DNA from 3 places in the Pseudomonas sp. LB3P81 genome. Region 3 is predicted to be linked to each of the others. Evidence: predicted binding sites of a transcription regulator. Region 3 holds the regulator's gene; each other region holds the start of a gene.
What was found. The regulator sigma-54, encoded in region 3, starts transcription at its own class of promoters, with help from an activator protein. The targets are predictions, from matches to a motif close to ANTGGCATNNANNTTGCTNT.

Region 1 (5,409 bases), 580 kb from region 3:
GTTCGGCTTGATGCGACCACGAGCGATACGGCCAACGCCGATAACACCCAGGAAGCTGTTGTAGTCCAGAGCGGAAATTTGCATCTGGAACGGACCGTCACGGTCGACTTTCGGCGCAGGTACGTTGTCGACGATCGACTGGTACAGCGGGGTCATGTCTTCAGCCATGTCGGTGTGGTCCAGACCGGCAATACCGTTCAGGGCCGAGGCGTAGACGACTTTGAAGTCCAGCTGTTCTTCGGTGGCACCCAGGTTGTCGAAAAGGTCGAAGATCTGGTCCAGAACCCAGTCCGGACGCGCGCCTGGACGGTCAACCTTGTTGATGACCACGATCGGACGCAGGCCGGCTTCGAAAGCCTTCTTGGTCACGAAACGGGTTTGCGGCATAGGGCCGTCTTGAGCGTCAACCAGCAGCAGAACGGAGTCAACCATCGACATTACGCGTTCAACTTCGCCGCCGAAGTCGGCGTGGCCCGGGGTGTCCACGATGTTGATGTGGAAGCCGTTCCAGTTGATGGCGGTGTTTTTCGCCAGAATGGTAATACCGCGCTCTTTCTCCTGGTCGTTGGAGTCCATCACGCGCTCGTCGTTGAGCTCGTTGCGCTCCAGAGTGCCGGATTGACGCAAGAGTTTGTCTACCAGGGTGGTTTTACCATGGTCAACGTGAGCAATGATGGCGATGTTGCGTAGATTTTCGATCACTTGTGTATCTCGATCAGAGGATTCGGTGTGCTGACAAGTCTTGGCAGCGATTAACAGTAGAGTCAGGCCTTGCCGTTACAGCTTGACGGCAGAGTCGGGGGGCCGATGACGCAGGCCACAGGCAAACAGCCCCGGGCTCTTAGCTCGGTCGATAAACGCGCACATTGGCATGCCCCTCACTGAGCAAATGGTGGGCATGCAGGCGACTCATCACGCCTTTGTCGCAATACAACAGGTACTGGCGAGTAGGGTCCAGTTCCTTGAAACGAGCGTTCAATGCATAAAACGGCATCGTCTGTACCTCAATGCCACCGAGTTCCAGCGGCTCGTCTTCAGCGGCATCCGGGTGACGGATGTCGATGATGATCTGGCCCGCCAGTGCTTCGCTGACTTCTTCGATCTGCAGGTCCTGGCCCAATTCGTCGATCACACGATCGATCGGCACCAGTTTGGCGTTCTCGAGCGCACGCTCAAGGACCGCCATGTCGAACTCTTTCTCTTCATGCTCCACGCGCGGACGCTTGGCATGGGTCTTGGGGTTCACCGAGATGACCCCGCAATACTCCGGCATGTGCTTGGCGAAGTCGGCAGTGCCGATTTCGTTGGCCAGGTCGATGATGTCCTGCTTGTGACTGGCGATCAGCGGACGCAAGACCAGCTTGTCGGTCACGCAGTCGATCACGGACAGGTTCGGCAATGTCTGGCTCGACACCTGGGAAATCGCTTCGCCGGTCACCAGCGCTTCGATGTCCAGCCGATCGGCAATACGGGAAGCAGCGCGCAACATCATACGCTTCAAAACTACACCCATATGACTGTTATCGACTTTCCCGAGAATTTCTCCCAGTACTTCCTCGAACGGCACACTGACAAATAACACGCGTTGGGAGCTGCCGTACTTCTTCCAGATGAAGTGCGCGACCTCCATGACGCCCAGTTCATGGGCCCGCCCGCCCAGATTGAAGAAGCAGAAATGGCTCATCAGGCCGCGGCGCATGATCTGGTAAGCAGCAACAGTGGAATCGAAGCCACCGGACATCAGCACAAGCGTCTGTTCCAAGGCACCCAGCGGATAACCACCGATGCTGTTGTGCTGGCTGTGGATCACAAACAACCGTTTGTCGCGAATTTCGATGCGGACTTCGATTTCCGGCTCTTTTAGCGAGATTCCGGCGGCGCCGCACTGACGACGCAGTTGGCTGCCGACGTATTTCTCGACATCCATCGAACTGAATTCATGCTTGCCGGCGCGTTTGCAGCGAACCGAAAAAATCTTCCCGGCCAGCGAATCACCGAAGTGCAGCTTGCACTTGGCGACGATGTCATCGAAGTCGCCCAACGGGTACTCGTCGACCTGCAGGAAATGCGCGATGCCCGGCATGCAGCTCAGGCGCTCGGTCATCTCCTTCAGTACTTTGGGCTCGCTGACGCGGGTTTCAAGCTCGAGATTGTCCCACACACCGTTCACCACCACGGCCGGGTCCAGGTCGCGGAGCACGGTGCGGATGTTTTTGGCCAACTGGCGGATGAAACGCATCCGTACCGGGCGGCTCTTGATGGTGATCTCGGGGAAGACTTTTACGATTAGTTTCATGAAAACAGCGCGCGCTGGACCAGCCGAAAAAGGGGGGCGCGGATTATAGCGGAAATTGCTCAAGGTTTAACCAGTTAATGTGCAGAAGGTTTTCAGCGCACCAAAACGGGTCATTTACGGATTTTAACGCTACATTGTAGGGCGATATTTTTCACGCAAAGGCGCTTCGTGCCTTTATAAGCGTGCTATTGGGGCAAAAAACCCATGCTGGGGCACTGGCATGCAATTTGCTCCCTTGTGAGGCAGGTTGCCTTGGCAGAGTATTCGCGCCGGCATCACAAACATTTAAGGGCATCCACTACCAGCCCTAATCCACCCGGAGGACACTATGTCGAAGTCGGTTCAACTCATCAAAGATCATGACGTCAAGTGGATTGATCTGCGCTTCACGGACACTAAAGGCACTCAGCACCACGTGACCATGCCGGCTCGCGACGCGCTGGATGAAGCTTTCTTCGAAGAAGGCAAAATGTTCGACGGTTCCTCCATCGCTGGCTGGAAAGGCATCGAAGCCTCCGACATGATCCTGATGCCGGACGACAGCACTGCCGTCCTCGACCCGTTCACCGAAGAGCCGACCCTGATCCTGGTTTGCGACGTGATCGAACCTTCGACCATGCAAGGCTACGATCGCGACCCACGTGCGATCGCCAAGCGTGCCGAGGAATACCTGAAGTCGACCGGTATCGGTGACACCGTATTTGTTGGCCCGGAACCAGAATTCTTCATCTTCGACGAAGTGAAGTTCAAGTCCGACATCTCCGGCTCCATGTTCAAAATCTTCTCCGAACAAGGTTCGTGGATGTCCGACCAGGACGTGGAAGGCGGCAACAAAGGCCACCGTCCAGGCGTCAAAGGCGGCTACTTCCCGGTTCCGCCGTTCGACCACGACCACGAAATCCGTACCTCCATGTGCAACGCCATGGAAGAGATGGGCCTGGTCATCGAAGTTCACCACCACGAAGTGGCAACTGCTGGCCAGAACGAAATCGGCGTGAAGTTCAACACCCTGGTGGCCAAGGCTGACGAAGTTCAGACCCTGAAGTACTGCGTACACAACGTTGCCGACGCATACGGCCGCACCGCGACCTTCATGCCTAAGCCTCTGTACGGCGACAACGGTTCGGGTATGCACGTTCACCTGTCCATCGCCAAAGATGGCAAGAACACCTTCGCTGGCGAAGGCTATGCCGGCCTGTCCGACACCGCTCTGTACTTCATCGGCGGCATCATCAAGCACGGTAAGGCCCTGAACGGCTTCACCAACCCGTCGACCAACTCCTACAAGCGTCTGGTCCCGGGCTTCGAAGCTCCAGTAATGCTGGCCTACTCGGCTCGCAACCGTTCCGCTTCGATCCGTATTCCTTACGTGTCCAGCCCTCGCGCTCGCCGTATCGAAGCCCGCTTCCCGGATCCGGCAGCCAACCCGTACCTGGGCTTCGCTGCACTGTTGATGGCTGGCCTGGACGGCATCCAGAACAAGATCCACCCAGGCGACGCTGCTGACAAAAACCTGTACGACCTGCCGCCTGAAGAGGCGAAAGAGATCCCACAAGTTTGCGGCAGCCTGAAAGAAGCCCTGGAAGAGCTGGACAAAGGTCGCGCGTTCCTGACCAAAGGCGGCGTGTTCTCCGATGACTTCATCGACGCTTACATCGCTCTGAAAAGCGAAGAAGAAATCAAGGTTCGCACCTTCGTACACCCACTGGAATACGAGCTGTACTACAGCTGCTGATCCGGTAGCGCCTGCGCAAGCGGCGTGACAAAAAGAGGCCTCCTTCGGGAGGTCTTTTTTATGCCCGCAATTTTATGACTGATAAAAATCCCCTGTGGGAGCGGGCTTGCTCGCGAATGCGGTGTGTCATTCAGCAATGATGTTGACTGACACACCGCATTCGCGAGCAAGCCCGCTCCCACAGGGATTTGTTGCGTTTAGGCGATCCCGGAAAACCATTCCCAAATGTTTACAACCTGGGCCAACCGCCGCCACTGACCTATGCTGCAATCCAACGCTTTCGTTTCTGGTCGATTTTATGGGTCGTGGTTTTCCATTGCTGTTGCTGCTGATCGCCCTGCCCGCCGCAGCGCAGATCTATAAGTACACCGACGCCGCCGGCAACACCGCCTACAGCAATCAGCCGCCCGACGGCGTGAAGGCGCAGCCGGTCGAGTTGCCGCCGCTCAATAGCGTCGAGCGCCAGGCACCTCCCGCCCCACCTGCCGAAGCCACCCGTCGCGAACAGTCGCGCAGCGCCTACGAAGTATTGGAGCTGACCAACTTGCCCACCACCGAGGCGCTGCGGGCCAACAACGGCACCTTCACCGTGAACGTGCTGATCAAACCCCGCCTGCAAGGTCCGCATTTATTCAGGTTGTTGCTGGACGATCAGCCTTACGGCCAGCCGAGCAACGTGCCGATCCTGCAACTGGTCAACATTGATCGCGGCACCCACAGCCTCGCGGTCCAGGTGATCGATGGGCAAGACATCGTCCAGCAGAGTCCGTCCGTGACCTTCACCCTCCAGCGGGTGCATAAGCCGTGAGGTTGTGGCTGCTGATCACCTGCCTGTTCGTGCTGCCCGTGTCGGCCGAAGTCTTCACCTACATCGACGCCCAAGGCAATCGGGTCTTCACCGACCAGCCCGGCTCCGGCAACGCCAAGCGCGTGCCGCTGGCGACGAGTAACCGCATGTCCGCCAACCCGACCGGCGCAGCGCCGGTGATTGCCGAGAAAAAAACCGAAACCAAACCCCTGTTCCACTACGACATGCTCAGAGTGCTGGTGCCCGAGCCCGACGCCACGGTCCGCAGCAGCGCCGGCGAACTGATCGTCAGCATCACCAGCGAACCCGGACTGCAGCGGGGTCATCGCTACCGTTTGTTGCTGGACGGGCAGCCCACCGCTGAACCCGGTCCGAGCCCGGTGTTCGCTTTGAGCAACATTGACCGCGGCAGCCACAATCTGTCCGTCGAAATTCTCGATGAGCACGGTCGCACCGTTGAGCGCACGGCCAATCAACCCTTCCACATGCTGCGCATCTCCCTCGCGCAGAAACGCCAGGTCAAACCCTGCACCCTCGCCGACTACGGCCAGCGGCCGGAATGCCCGCTCA
Region 2 (5,409 bases), 1.1 Mb from region 3:
GCGACGTACCGCCGGATCGGCGTTCTCGTTGATGGTCAACGACGCCGAGGTATGCTGCAGCCACAAATGCAACAGACCGACCCGACACGCCTTGAGTTCAGGCAGGCCGGCGAGTAACTCGTCCGTTACCAGATGAAAGCCCCGGGGCCTCGCCCGCAAGGTAATCAGAGTCTGTTGCCACATACAGTTCTCCGCACGTTCGGGGCGCATTCTAGCGCGCTCTGGGAAAAAACAAAGGCCCTAATATTCCTTCAATCATGTAAGCCATTGGCCGCAGAAAAACGCCCGTCGCAAACGCCACTGAACGTGTACGAAAAAACCTTTCAGCAGTTGCTTCACTGACAAATTCCAGACAAAAAAATGCCCGGCAAGCCGGGCACATTTTTATGCGTGTGTTTACAAGTTGTAGCCGCGTTCGTTGTGAAGTGCCAGATCGATGCCGACGGCCTCTTCTTCTTCGGTGATACGCAGGCCCATAACGACGTCCAGTACCTTGAGAATGATGAAGGTGACGATCGCGGTGTAGATCACCGTGAAGCCCACGCCTTTGCACTGAATCCAGACTTGTGCGGCGATGTCGGTGACGGTGCCGAAGCCACCCAGCGCCGGTGCGGCGAACACACCGGTCAGGATCGCGCCGAGGATACCGCCGATACCGTGCACACCGAAGGCGTCCAGGGAATCGTCATAACCGAGTTTGCGTTTCAGGGTAGTTGCGCAGAAGAAGCACACCACGCCCGCTGCCAGACCGATCACCAGAGCGCCCATCGGGCCCACGGTGCCAGCGGCTGGGGTGATAGCAACCAGACCGGCGACCACACCCGAAGCGATACCCAGTGCACTTGGTTTGCCGTGGGTGATCCACTCGGCAAACATCCAGCCCAGTGCGGCAGCAGCAGTTGCGATCTGAGTCACGAGCATTGCCATACCGGCAGTGCCGTTGGCCGCTACGGCAGAGCCGGCGTTGAAGCCGAACCAGCCGACCCACAGCATCGCAGCGCCCATCAAGGTGTAACCGAGGTTGTGCGGTGCCATCGGGGTGGTCGGGAAGCCTTTGCGCTTGCCCAGTACCAGGCAGGCGATCAGACCGGCCACACCGGCGTTGATGTGCACCACGGTGCCGCCGGCGAAGTCCAGCACGCCCCAGTCCCACAGCAGGCCGCCGTTGCCAGACCAGACCATGTGCGCGATCGGTGCATAAACCAGAGTGAACCAGATGCCCATGAAGATCAGCATGGCGGAGAACTTCATCCGCTCGGCGAAGGCACCGACGATCAGCGCCGGGGTGATGATGGCGAAGGTCATCTGGAAGGTGATGAACACCGACTCGGGGAACAGCGCCGCAGGACCGGTCAGGCTGGCTGGCGTGACACCGGCGAGGAAGGCCTTGCCCAAGCCGCCGACGAACGAGTTGAAGTTGACGACGCCTTGTTCCATGCCGGTGGTGTCGAACGCGATGCTGTAGCCATAAATGACCCACAGAACGCTGATCAGACCGGTAATGGCGAAGCACTGCATCATCACGGAAAGAATGTTTTTCGACCGAACCATGCCGCCGTAGAACAGCGCGAGGCCGGGAATGGTCATGAACAGCACGAGGACTGTCGAGGTCAGCATCCAGGCGGTATCGCCGGAATTGAGGACTGGGGCCGCCACTTCGTCTGCCGCCATGGCCAGGCCGGGCATTACGAGGGACAACAGGGCTCCTAGCCCTGCGATTTTACGCAGAGTCATATTGTTTTCTCCTGGGGCGTTGGGGTTTGTGGCGGCTTAGATCGCGTCGGTATCGGTTTCGCCGGTACGGATGCGAATCGCCTGTTCCAGATTGACCACGAAGATTTTGCCGTCACCGATCTTGCCGGTGTTGGCAGCCTTGGTTATCGCCTCGATAACCCGGTCAAGATCCTTGTCGTCAATGGCGACATCGATCTTCACCTTAGGCAGGAAATCGACCACGTATTCCGCGCCGCGATACAGTTCGGTGTGACCCTTCTGCCGACCGAAGCCTTTGACTTCAGTAACGGTAATACCCTGCACGCCGATCTCGGACAGCGATTCGCGCACGTCGTCCAACTTGAACGGCTTGATGATGGCAGTGACTAGCTTCATGAAAACTCTCTCCCGAATTGGTGGACTTGCCCCAGGAAAACAAACCCGGTTCAAGTCTAAGCGCAGTGCCTGGCTTTGTAACGCATCGTCGGCCTTACCTGCCCGTCCGACGCCGGCTAACCGCTCCGCACGAAACACTTCCCCGTTCCGCTTGGCGCACTGCATTCGTCACAGCGACTGCATCAGTGCATGGGTCACTATCGTCTAAGCAGAAAGCTTGCCATCTCGCCAAAAACCTCTGATATCAAGCCTTTGCCGGTTACTACAGGCCACAGCTCGCGATTGCCTGATCCATTACGCACAACAACAGTGCGACGCCGTCCGTCCGCATGCGCGAAAAACGTGCATCCCTGCGGTCGGAATTGACTATAGACACTGCGTGATACACTGCCCGCAATTGTTTTCAGGACATTTCCTATGCTCGCACCCAAAGACTTCCTCGACGCCCTGACCGGCACCGCCTCCCGCCTCTTCAGCGGCGACACCCCACTGCCGAAAAGCGAAATCGAAAGCCAGTTCAAGGCGTTGTTGCAGAGCGGTTTCAGCAAACTGGACCTGGTGAGCCGGGAAGAGTTTGATAGTCAGATGGTGGTGCTCACCCGCACTCGTGCACGTCTGGAGAGCCTTGAAGCGAAGGTCGCGGAGCTTGAAGCAAAGCTGAATCCCCCAACCGAGTAACACCGCATATCCCACTTTGAAACCCGATCCACTGTGGGAGCGGGCTTGCTCGCGAATAAGGTCGGAACGACCTTCAGATTCACCTGTAGGAGCTGCCGCAGGCTGCGATCTTTTGATCTTTAAGCCCTCAAAAATCCCGGCAACGTCCTACAAAGATCTCATCCGCCGTCCGATTGCGCCGCAAAGCCCCGGTTCCTAAGCTCACCCGATGCTGAATGTTCAGCACTGGGTTTGGCGACCTGGAAGCTTAAGGAGCACGACGACCATTCTCGAGTTATGGCGGTTGTGCGTGGGAGACCTTCGGGTCTGCCGGGTTCCTTTTGCTCCGGTTCGCCAACCCGCGTACAACTGCCACCCAATTGTTTGGCGACGATTGCGGGCAGCCCTTTAAGCAAGAGGAGCTGTATCAATGAATAGCGATGACGCTTATCTGATCCCACACGTCTTCACCCGCCACAAACTCCACCTCCACGCCCTCCTCCTGGAAAACCAACCCTGGTTCAGCGCCCGCGACCTAGGCCGACTCCTACGCCTCTACCTCGACGACCGCGCCGTTCGAAAACTTGACCCTGACCAACGCCAATCCGCCCAAATGCTCATCCACGGCGGCATCGAAAACACCCTATTGATCAGCGAATCCGGCGTATACGCATTATTGGTCTACCACTACTGCCCCGAATACCGAGGCCTGCGCGAATGGCTGACTCACGAAGTCGTACCTGCCCTCAGAGACGCACAACAACCGACTTCACCCGAGCGCCCGATACTGAACCTGCTGAACTGGCCGGAAATGTCGTTGAGTTTGCTGCACTGGAATAACCAGCCGTGGATTCGGTTGCAGGATGTACCGCAGATGATGACGGAGCGGGAACAGGCAAGACGCCCGGTGACGTCGTGGTGGAAGCGGGCTTCACGAGTATTACTGTCGCTTTGAGTTTCCGAAGCAGAAAGATCGTCGACTTTCAAAAAGACACAAAAAAACCGCCCCTGCCGAGACAGGAGCGGTTTCCATCGGTTCAATCCTTACAACGAATCATCCCAATGGTCTCGCAGAAACTCGTATAGGCGAAAAGCCCATAACGCGCTTCTAACGAGGCGCCACATATGTTTAAGAAACTTAGACATATTTTGGCCCTCCTTGCGTGGGGCCAAACCTCCGATGCACTTTCCGGCGTACGAACACCTTCGGGATTACACGCGAGCGTATCCACCAAGGCGGCCGGGTGTGGGTTCCCCAAAAACAGCACCGGCACGGTTCTCACACCGTGTCGAGGAACATGAAATCTTTACGGTCCCGGCCACTCTTCGCGAACCACCCGATGAGCGGGCATCGTCAGGGGCGAATGGTATCGCAGCCCATCAAAGGCTATCGCGGTAAAACGACCTGAAAAAGTTAACAAGTTGTATCAAGCCATTAGTGTTTGATCATTCATTCTGATGTGCCGAGCGTTACACCAGTTGGCATTCAGTTTGGCGACGTATGACGCGTTCAAGCGCTGGCAATACTTGCATCGTCGATCAAACATGCATAACCTCAACACACGCGAGTGTATCCACTGAGGATACGCAGGCCTTGGCCTCACCAAAGCCTGCAATTAAAAAACCGTCTCATCAAGGCGGTTTTTTTTCGCCCGCAATTCAGGCCAAACCATTCGCAACATCCAGTGAAAGTTTGCCCCCTCACCCATCCCACCAGAATCTCCTCACCCGACTACCCTTCAAAAAACCGCAGGAAGCGGTCCCCCGACAGCTCAAGGAACGACCCATGTCCCTCTCCATCGTCCACAGCCGCGCCCAGATTGGCGTGGATGCGCCTGCCGTTACCGTCGAAGTCCACCTGGCCAACGGTTTGCCCTCTCTGACAATGGTCGGTTTACCCGAAGCGGCGGTGAAGGAAAGCAAAGACCGGGTCCGCAGCGCGATCATCAATTCGGGGCTGCAGTTTCCGGCGCGGCGCATCACGCTGAATCTCGCGCCTGCGGATTTGCCGAAGGACGGCGGACGATTCGATCTGGCGATTGCCTTGGGGATTCTGTCAGCCAGCGTGCAGGTGCCGACGTTGACGCTGGATGATGTGGAATGTCTGGGGGAGTTGGCGCTGTCAGGCGCTGTGCGTGCCGTGAGGGGCGTGTTGCCGGCGGCGCTGGCGGCGCGTAAGGCCGGACGTTCGCTGATGGTGCCGCGGGCGAATGCCGAGGAGGCTTGTCTGGCGTCGGGGCTGAAAGTCATTGCGGTGGATCATTTGCTGGAGGCGGTCGCTCACTTCAATGGTCACACGCCGGTCGAGCCCTACGTTTCCAATGGTCTGCTTTACGCCAGCAAACCCTATCCAGACCTGAATGAAGTGCAGGGCCAACTCTCGGCCAAGCGCGCATTGCTGATTGCGGCGGCCGGGGCTCATAACCTGCTAATGATGTGTGACAAAACACCGCAATATGATGAAATAATCCGGCTAGACAATCTTTGGGTGCAGTAGTAGCGTCCTGCCATTGTTTAGGACTAAGGGTATTGCCGGGATGCAACCAAAAATTGTTAAGAGTGACTGCCGTAGCTGTGCACGCAGCACGCGGCATGAAATCAGCACTGAAGTAGAAGACCGGATAGAGGATTGGGCAAGAAATC
Region 3 (5,409 bases):
CGTTCCTGGAAGGCACCCTTGGGCAGAAGTTGTTCCCGGAATGGTTGACCATCGATGAGCGCCCGCACTTGATGCGCGCCATGGGCAGTTCGGCGTTCGATGGTGATGGCCTCGCGACCTACGCCAAACCGTTCGTCGAAAAAGGCGAATTGGTCTCGTACATTCTCGGCACGTACTCCGGCCGTAAACTCGGCATGCCGAGCACCGCCAACGCCGGCGGCGTGCACAACTTGTTCGTTACCCATGGCGACGAAGATCAGGCCGCTTTGCTGCGCCGCATGGGCCGGGGCTTGCTGGTCACCGAGCTGATGGGCCAGGGCCTGAACATGGTCACCGGCGATTACTCTCGCGGTGCGGCGGGTTACTGGGTCGAAAATGGCGAGATTCAGTTCGCGGTCCAGGAAGTCACCATCGCCGGCAACATGCGCGACATGTTCAAGCAAATCGTTGCGGTGGGTAATGACCTGGAATTGCGCAGCAACATTCGCACCGGCTCGGTACTGATCGAGCGGATGACGGTGGCGGGTAGCTAAACCCGACCGTTACACAAAAAGGCGCGCCACCCATTGGGTGGCGCGCCTTTTTTTGGGCTCACGCAAAACCCTGTGGGAGCGGACTTGCTCGCGAAGGGGTCATCACATTCAACATTTTTGTTGCCTGATACGCCGCCTTCGCGAGCAAGTCGAATCGTCGCACCGCCGCTCCCACAAGGAGGTGTGTGTACACTTTCGAGGTTGTTTGGTTCTTGTTTTGAAGGGGCTGTTGCAAAGGAGCTCCCTCGCCACAGGCTAGCCGGGATAAGGTTATTCGCCTTCGTCGAAGAAGTTGTTGATCAACGCCACCAGCGCGGCCATCGCTTCCTGTTCCTGCTCGCCTTCGGTACTCAGATGGATCTTGGTGCCCTTGCCGGCCGCGAGCATCATCATGGCCATGATGCTTTTGCCGTCGACCATGGACGCGGGCGTGCGCCCCGCTCTGATCTGGCAGGGAAACTGACCGGCGACACCGACGAATTTGGCGGAAGCGCGGGCATGCAGGCCCAGCTTGTTGATGATTTCGATTTCCAGAGCAGGCATCGCGATGTGAATCCTTTAGCTGAGGTCGCGGTGGCGGACCTGGACGTTCTTCAGGGATTTTTGCAGGACCTGGCCCAGACGTTCGGTCAGGTAGACGGAGCGGTGATGTCCGCCGGTGCAGCCAATGGCAATGGTGACATAAGCACGGTTGCTGGCGGCAAAGCGGGGCAGCCATTTGAGCAGGTACGTGGAAATGTCCTGGAACATCTCTTCGACGTCCGGCTGGGCCGCCAGGTACTCGGCAACTGGTTGATCAAGCCCGGACTGATCGCGTAGCTCCGGCTTCCAATAGGGGTTTGGCAGGCAACGCACGTCGAACACCAGATCGGCGTCCACCGGCATGCCCCGCTTGAATCCGAAAGACTCCACCAAAAACGCAGTGCCGGGTTCCGGCTGGTTCAGCAGGCGCAACTTGATGGTATCGCGCAGCTGATACAGGTTCAGGTTAGTGGTGTTGACCTTGAGATCGGCGAGGTCGGCAATAGGCCCGAGCAGGTTGGTTTCATCGTTGATCGCCTCGGCCAGCGAGCGATTGGCATTGCTCAGCGGATGACGACGGCGGGTTTCCGAAAAGCGTTTGAGCAAGGTTTCTTCGTCGGCATCCAGGTACAAGACATCGCACTGGATATGTCGGCTGCGCACTTCTGCGAGCAGTTCCGGAAAACGGGTCAGGTGACTCGGCAAGTTGCGCGCGTCGATGGAGACGGCAACCAGCGGCTGCGCCAGCTCAGTGTGAATCAACGCACGTTCGGCCAATTCCGGCAGCAGCCCGGCGGGCAGGTTGTCGATGCAGTAATAGCCGTTGTCCTCGAGAACATCGAGCGCGGTACTTTTACCTGAGCCGGAACGGCCACTGACGATGATCAAGCGCATGATTAATGCCCGTTTTGCTCGTCCAGGACAACCTGATACAAGGCTTCATTGCTCGGGGCGCTACGCAGGCGATCACGGACTTCCTTGCGATCAAGCATGCTGGCGATCTGGCGGAGCAATTCAAGGTGCGCATCGGTAGCCGCTTCCGGGACCAGCAGAACGAAGAGCAGGTCAACCGGGGCACCGTCGATGGCGTCAAAATCGATGGGAGCGTCCAGGTGCATCAAGGCACTGATGGGCGATGTGCAACCTTTCAGCCGGCAGTGGGGGATAGCGATGCCGTTACCAAAACCGGTCGAGCCGAGTTTTTCACGGGCAATCAAAGCCTCGAAGACATCTTGCATCTCCAGAGCCGGCACTTCGCGGGCGATCAGATTGGCAATTTGCTCGAGGGCTTTCTTTTTGCTGCCGCCCGGCACGTTCATCAGGGAACGGCCGGGGGTCAGGATGCTTTCAAGTCGGATCATGGGTTGGGAGTGTTAACGACCGGTCGCGCCCTGGAGGAGGCTCTGGGTCTTTTCCTTATGCTTTTTGAGTTGTTTATCCAGCTTGTCGGTCAATGCGTCGATCGCCGCGTACATGTCGGTATGTTCCGCGTTTGCGACCACTTCATTGCCGGGAATATGCAGCGTGGCTTCGATTTTCTGCTTCAGCTTTTCGACCGTCATCGTGACCTGCACGTTGGTGATCTTGTCGAAATGCCTCTCCAATCGTTCGAGTTTTTCGCCGATGTAGGTGCGAAGAGGTTCGGTCACTTCCAGTTGGTGTCCACTGATGTTGACTTGCATACAGCTTCTCCTTCGTTGCCAGTGCATAAAGCGGTAGACCAGATGATCTACCACTGGAACGCTGTGGCGTGGCTCTACATCAACCGCTTGCGTTCGCTCGAAGGCGCGATCCCTAGGGATTCGCGGTACTTGGCGACGGTGCGGCGAGCCACCTGAATGCCTTGTGCCTCCAGTAAACCAGCGATCTTGCTGTCACTCAACGGCTTTTTCTGATTTTCCGCAGCAACCAGTTTTTTGATGATCGCGCGGATCGCCGTGGACGAGCATTCGCCGCCTTCGGAGGTGCTGACGTGGCTGGAGAAAAAGTATTTCAGCTCATAGATGCCCCGAGGGGTATGCATGAATTTTTGCGTGGTCACCCGGGAAATCGTCGATTCGTGCATGCCCACCGCTTCGGCGATGTCATGCAGGACCAGCGGCTTCATGGCTTCGTCGCCGTACTCCAGAAAACCGCGCTGATGCTCGACGATCTGGGTGGCAACTTTCATCAGGGTTTCGTTACGGCTTTGCAGGCTCTTGATGAACCAGCGGGCTTCTTGCAACTGATTGCGCATGAAGGTGTTGTCGGCGCTGGTGTCGGCGCGGCGCACGAAACCGGCGTATTGGGCGTTGACCCGCAGCCGCGGTACCGATTCCTGATTCAGTTCTACCAGCCAGCGCTCGTTGTCCTTGCGCACGATCACGTCGGGAACGACGTATTCGGCTTCACTGGACTCGATCTGCGAGCCCGGGCGCGGGTTGAGGCTCTGTACCAGTTCGATGACCTGGCGCAGTTCATCTTCCTTGAGCTTCATCCGACGCATCAGCTGGCTGTAGTCGCGGCTGCCGAGCAAGTCGATGTAATCGGTGACCAGGCGCTTGGCCTCGGCCAGCCAAGGTGTCTTGGCAGGGAGCTGACGCAATTGCAGCAGCAGGCATTCACCCAGGTTGCGGGCGCCGATGCCGGCCGGTTCGAATTGCTGGATGCGATGCAGGACGGCTTCGATCTCGTCCAGTTCGATGTCGAGTTCCGGATCGAAGGCTTCGAGGATTTCCTCAAGGGTTTCGTCCAGGTAGCCCTGATTGTTGATGCAATCGATCAGGGTTACGGCGATCAGGCGATCGGTGTCGGACATCGGCGCCAGGTTCAGTTGCCACAACAGATGGCTTTGCAGGCTTTCGCCGGCCGATGTGCGGGTGGTGAAATCCCACTCGTCGTCATCGTTGCTCGGCAGGCTGCTGGCGCTGGTCTGGTAGACGTCTTCCCATGCGGTGTCGACGGGGAGTTCGTTGGGAATGCGCTCGTTCCAGTCGCCCTCATCGAGGTTGTCCACCGTCGGGGCGGTTTCCTGGTAGGAGGGTTCAGACACATCGGCATTGGGTTGCTGTTCGGCTTTGTCGGCCAAGGGGTCGGCGTTATCGAAGTCGTCGCCTTCTTCCTGGCGTTCGAGCATCGGATTGGACTCCAGGGCTTCCTGGATTTCCTGTTGCAGGTCCAGGGTCGACAATTGGAGCAGGCGGATGGCCTGTTGCAGCTGCGGTGTCATCGTCAGCTGCTGGCCCATTCTCAAGACTAGCGATGGTTTCATGGCAGGGGCTTAACACCTTATTCGCCGGCGCACATGCGCCATCCACTACAGGGCGCCGGAGCGCCAAACATAAGCAAATTATATGCCTGAAACCACAACGTTTGCCTAGAGCGTCGTGACAATAAAAAACTGTTGATTTTTTATCGAGACGAGCGCTCGGGCGACTTGCCAGACACCTCAGTGCTTACAGGCGGAACTCGTGGCCCAGATACACTTCCTTGACCAGGTCGTTGGCCAGGATGGTGGCCGAATCACCTTCGGCGATGAGCTGACCATCGTTGACGATATAGGCGGTTTCGCAGATATCCAGGGTTTCACGGACGTTGTGGTCAGTGATCAGCACGCCAATGCCCTTGGCTTTGAGGTGGTAGATGATCTGCTTGATGTCACCCACCGAAATCGGGTCCACGCCGGCAAAGGGTTCGTCGAGGAGGATGAATTTCGGGTTGGTCGCCAGTGCCCGGGCGATTTCCACGCGGCGGCGTTCACCACCGGACAGGCTCATGCCGAGGTTGTCGCGGATGTGGCTGATGTGGAATTCCTGCAGCAGGCTTTCCAGCTCTTTGCGACGATCGGCCTTGTCGAGTTCCTTGCGGGTCTCGAGGATCGCCATGATGTTGTCGGCGACCGAGAGTTTGCGAAAGATCGACGCTTCCTGCGGAAGATAGCCGATACCGGCCTTCGCACGACCGTGCATCGGCTGGTGGCTGACATCCAGATCATCGATCAGGACGCGGCCCTGATCGGCCTGAACCAGGCCGACGATCATGTAGAAGCAGGTGGTCTTGCCGGCGCCGTTAGGGCCAAGCAGGCCGACGATCTGACCGCTGTCGATGGACAGGCTGACGTCGCGCACGACCTGACGGCTCTTGTAGCTCTTGGCCAGATGCTGAGCTTTCAGAGTTGCCATTACTGGGCCTTTTGCTCGTCGGTTTTCTTTTTCGGCTGGATAACCATGTCGATGCGCGGACGCGACTCGGTCACGTTGGTGCCTTTGGCACGACCGGCGGTGGCAAGCTTTTTGTTGGTGTCGTAGACGATTTTCTCGCCTTGGGTAACGTTGCCGTCCTTGTCGATGACTTTGGCACGATCAATCAGCACGAC

Region 1: glnA (glutamate--ammonia ligase) is a predicted target of sigma-54. The motif match lies at 2,511-2,530, and genes of this name have one in related genera.
Region 2: glnK (P-II family nitrogen regulator) is a predicted target of sigma-54. The motif match lies at 2,315-2,334, and genes of this name have one in related genera.

The regions. Positions count from the first base shown of each region.
Region 1 covers NZ_JBUBVG010000001.1:3,025,807-3,031,215, forward strand. Annotated here, with positions in the region: gene typA (translational GTPase TypA) at 1-702, opposite strand, end outside; gene thiI (tRNA uracil 4-sulfurtransferase ThiI) at 842-2,296, opposite strand; gene glnA (glutamate--ammonia ligase) at 2,625-4,031, shown strand; gene ACYZTL_RS13915 (DUF4124 domain-containing protein) at 4,330-4,839, shown strand; gene ACYZTL_RS13920 (DUF4124 domain-containing protein) at 4,836-5,409, shown strand, end outside.
Region 2 covers NZ_JBUBVG010000001.1:3,582,786-3,588,194, reverse strand. Annotated here, with positions in the region: gene ACYZTL_RS16505 (secondary thiamine-phosphate synthase enzyme YjbQ) at 1-183, opposite strand, end outside; gene ACYZTL_RS16500 (ammonium transporter) at 397-1,734, opposite strand; gene glnK (P-II family nitrogen regulator) at 1,771-2,109, opposite strand; gene ACYZTL_RS16490 (accessory factor UbiK family protein) at 2,527-2,787, shown strand; gene ACYZTL_RS16485 (BRO-N domain-containing protein) at 3,197-3,721, shown strand; partial or broken gene ACYZTL_RS16480 (magnesium chelatase domain-containing protein) at 4,553-5,200, shown strand; gene ACYZTL_RS16475 (DUF4145 domain-containing protein) at 5,304-5,409, shown strand, end outside.
Region 3 covers NZ_JBUBVG010000001.1:2,442,724-2,448,132, reverse strand. Annotated here, with positions in the region: gene pmbA (metalloprotease PmbA) at 1-533, shown strand, start outside; gene ACYZTL_RS11395 (HPr family phosphocarrier protein) at 804-1,076, opposite strand; gene rapZ (RNase adapter RapZ) at 1,092-1,949, opposite strand; gene ptsN (PTS IIA-like nitrogen regulatory protein PtsN) at 1,952-2,416, opposite strand; gene hpf (ribosome hibernation-promoting factor, HPF/YfiA family) at 2,429-2,737, opposite strand; gene ACYZTL_RS11375 (RNA polymerase factor sigma-54) at 2,812-4,305, opposite strand; gene lptB (LPS export ABC transporter ATP-binding protein) at 4,490-5,215, opposite strand; gene lptA (lipopolysaccharide transport periplasmic protein LptA) at 5,215-5,409, opposite strand, start outside.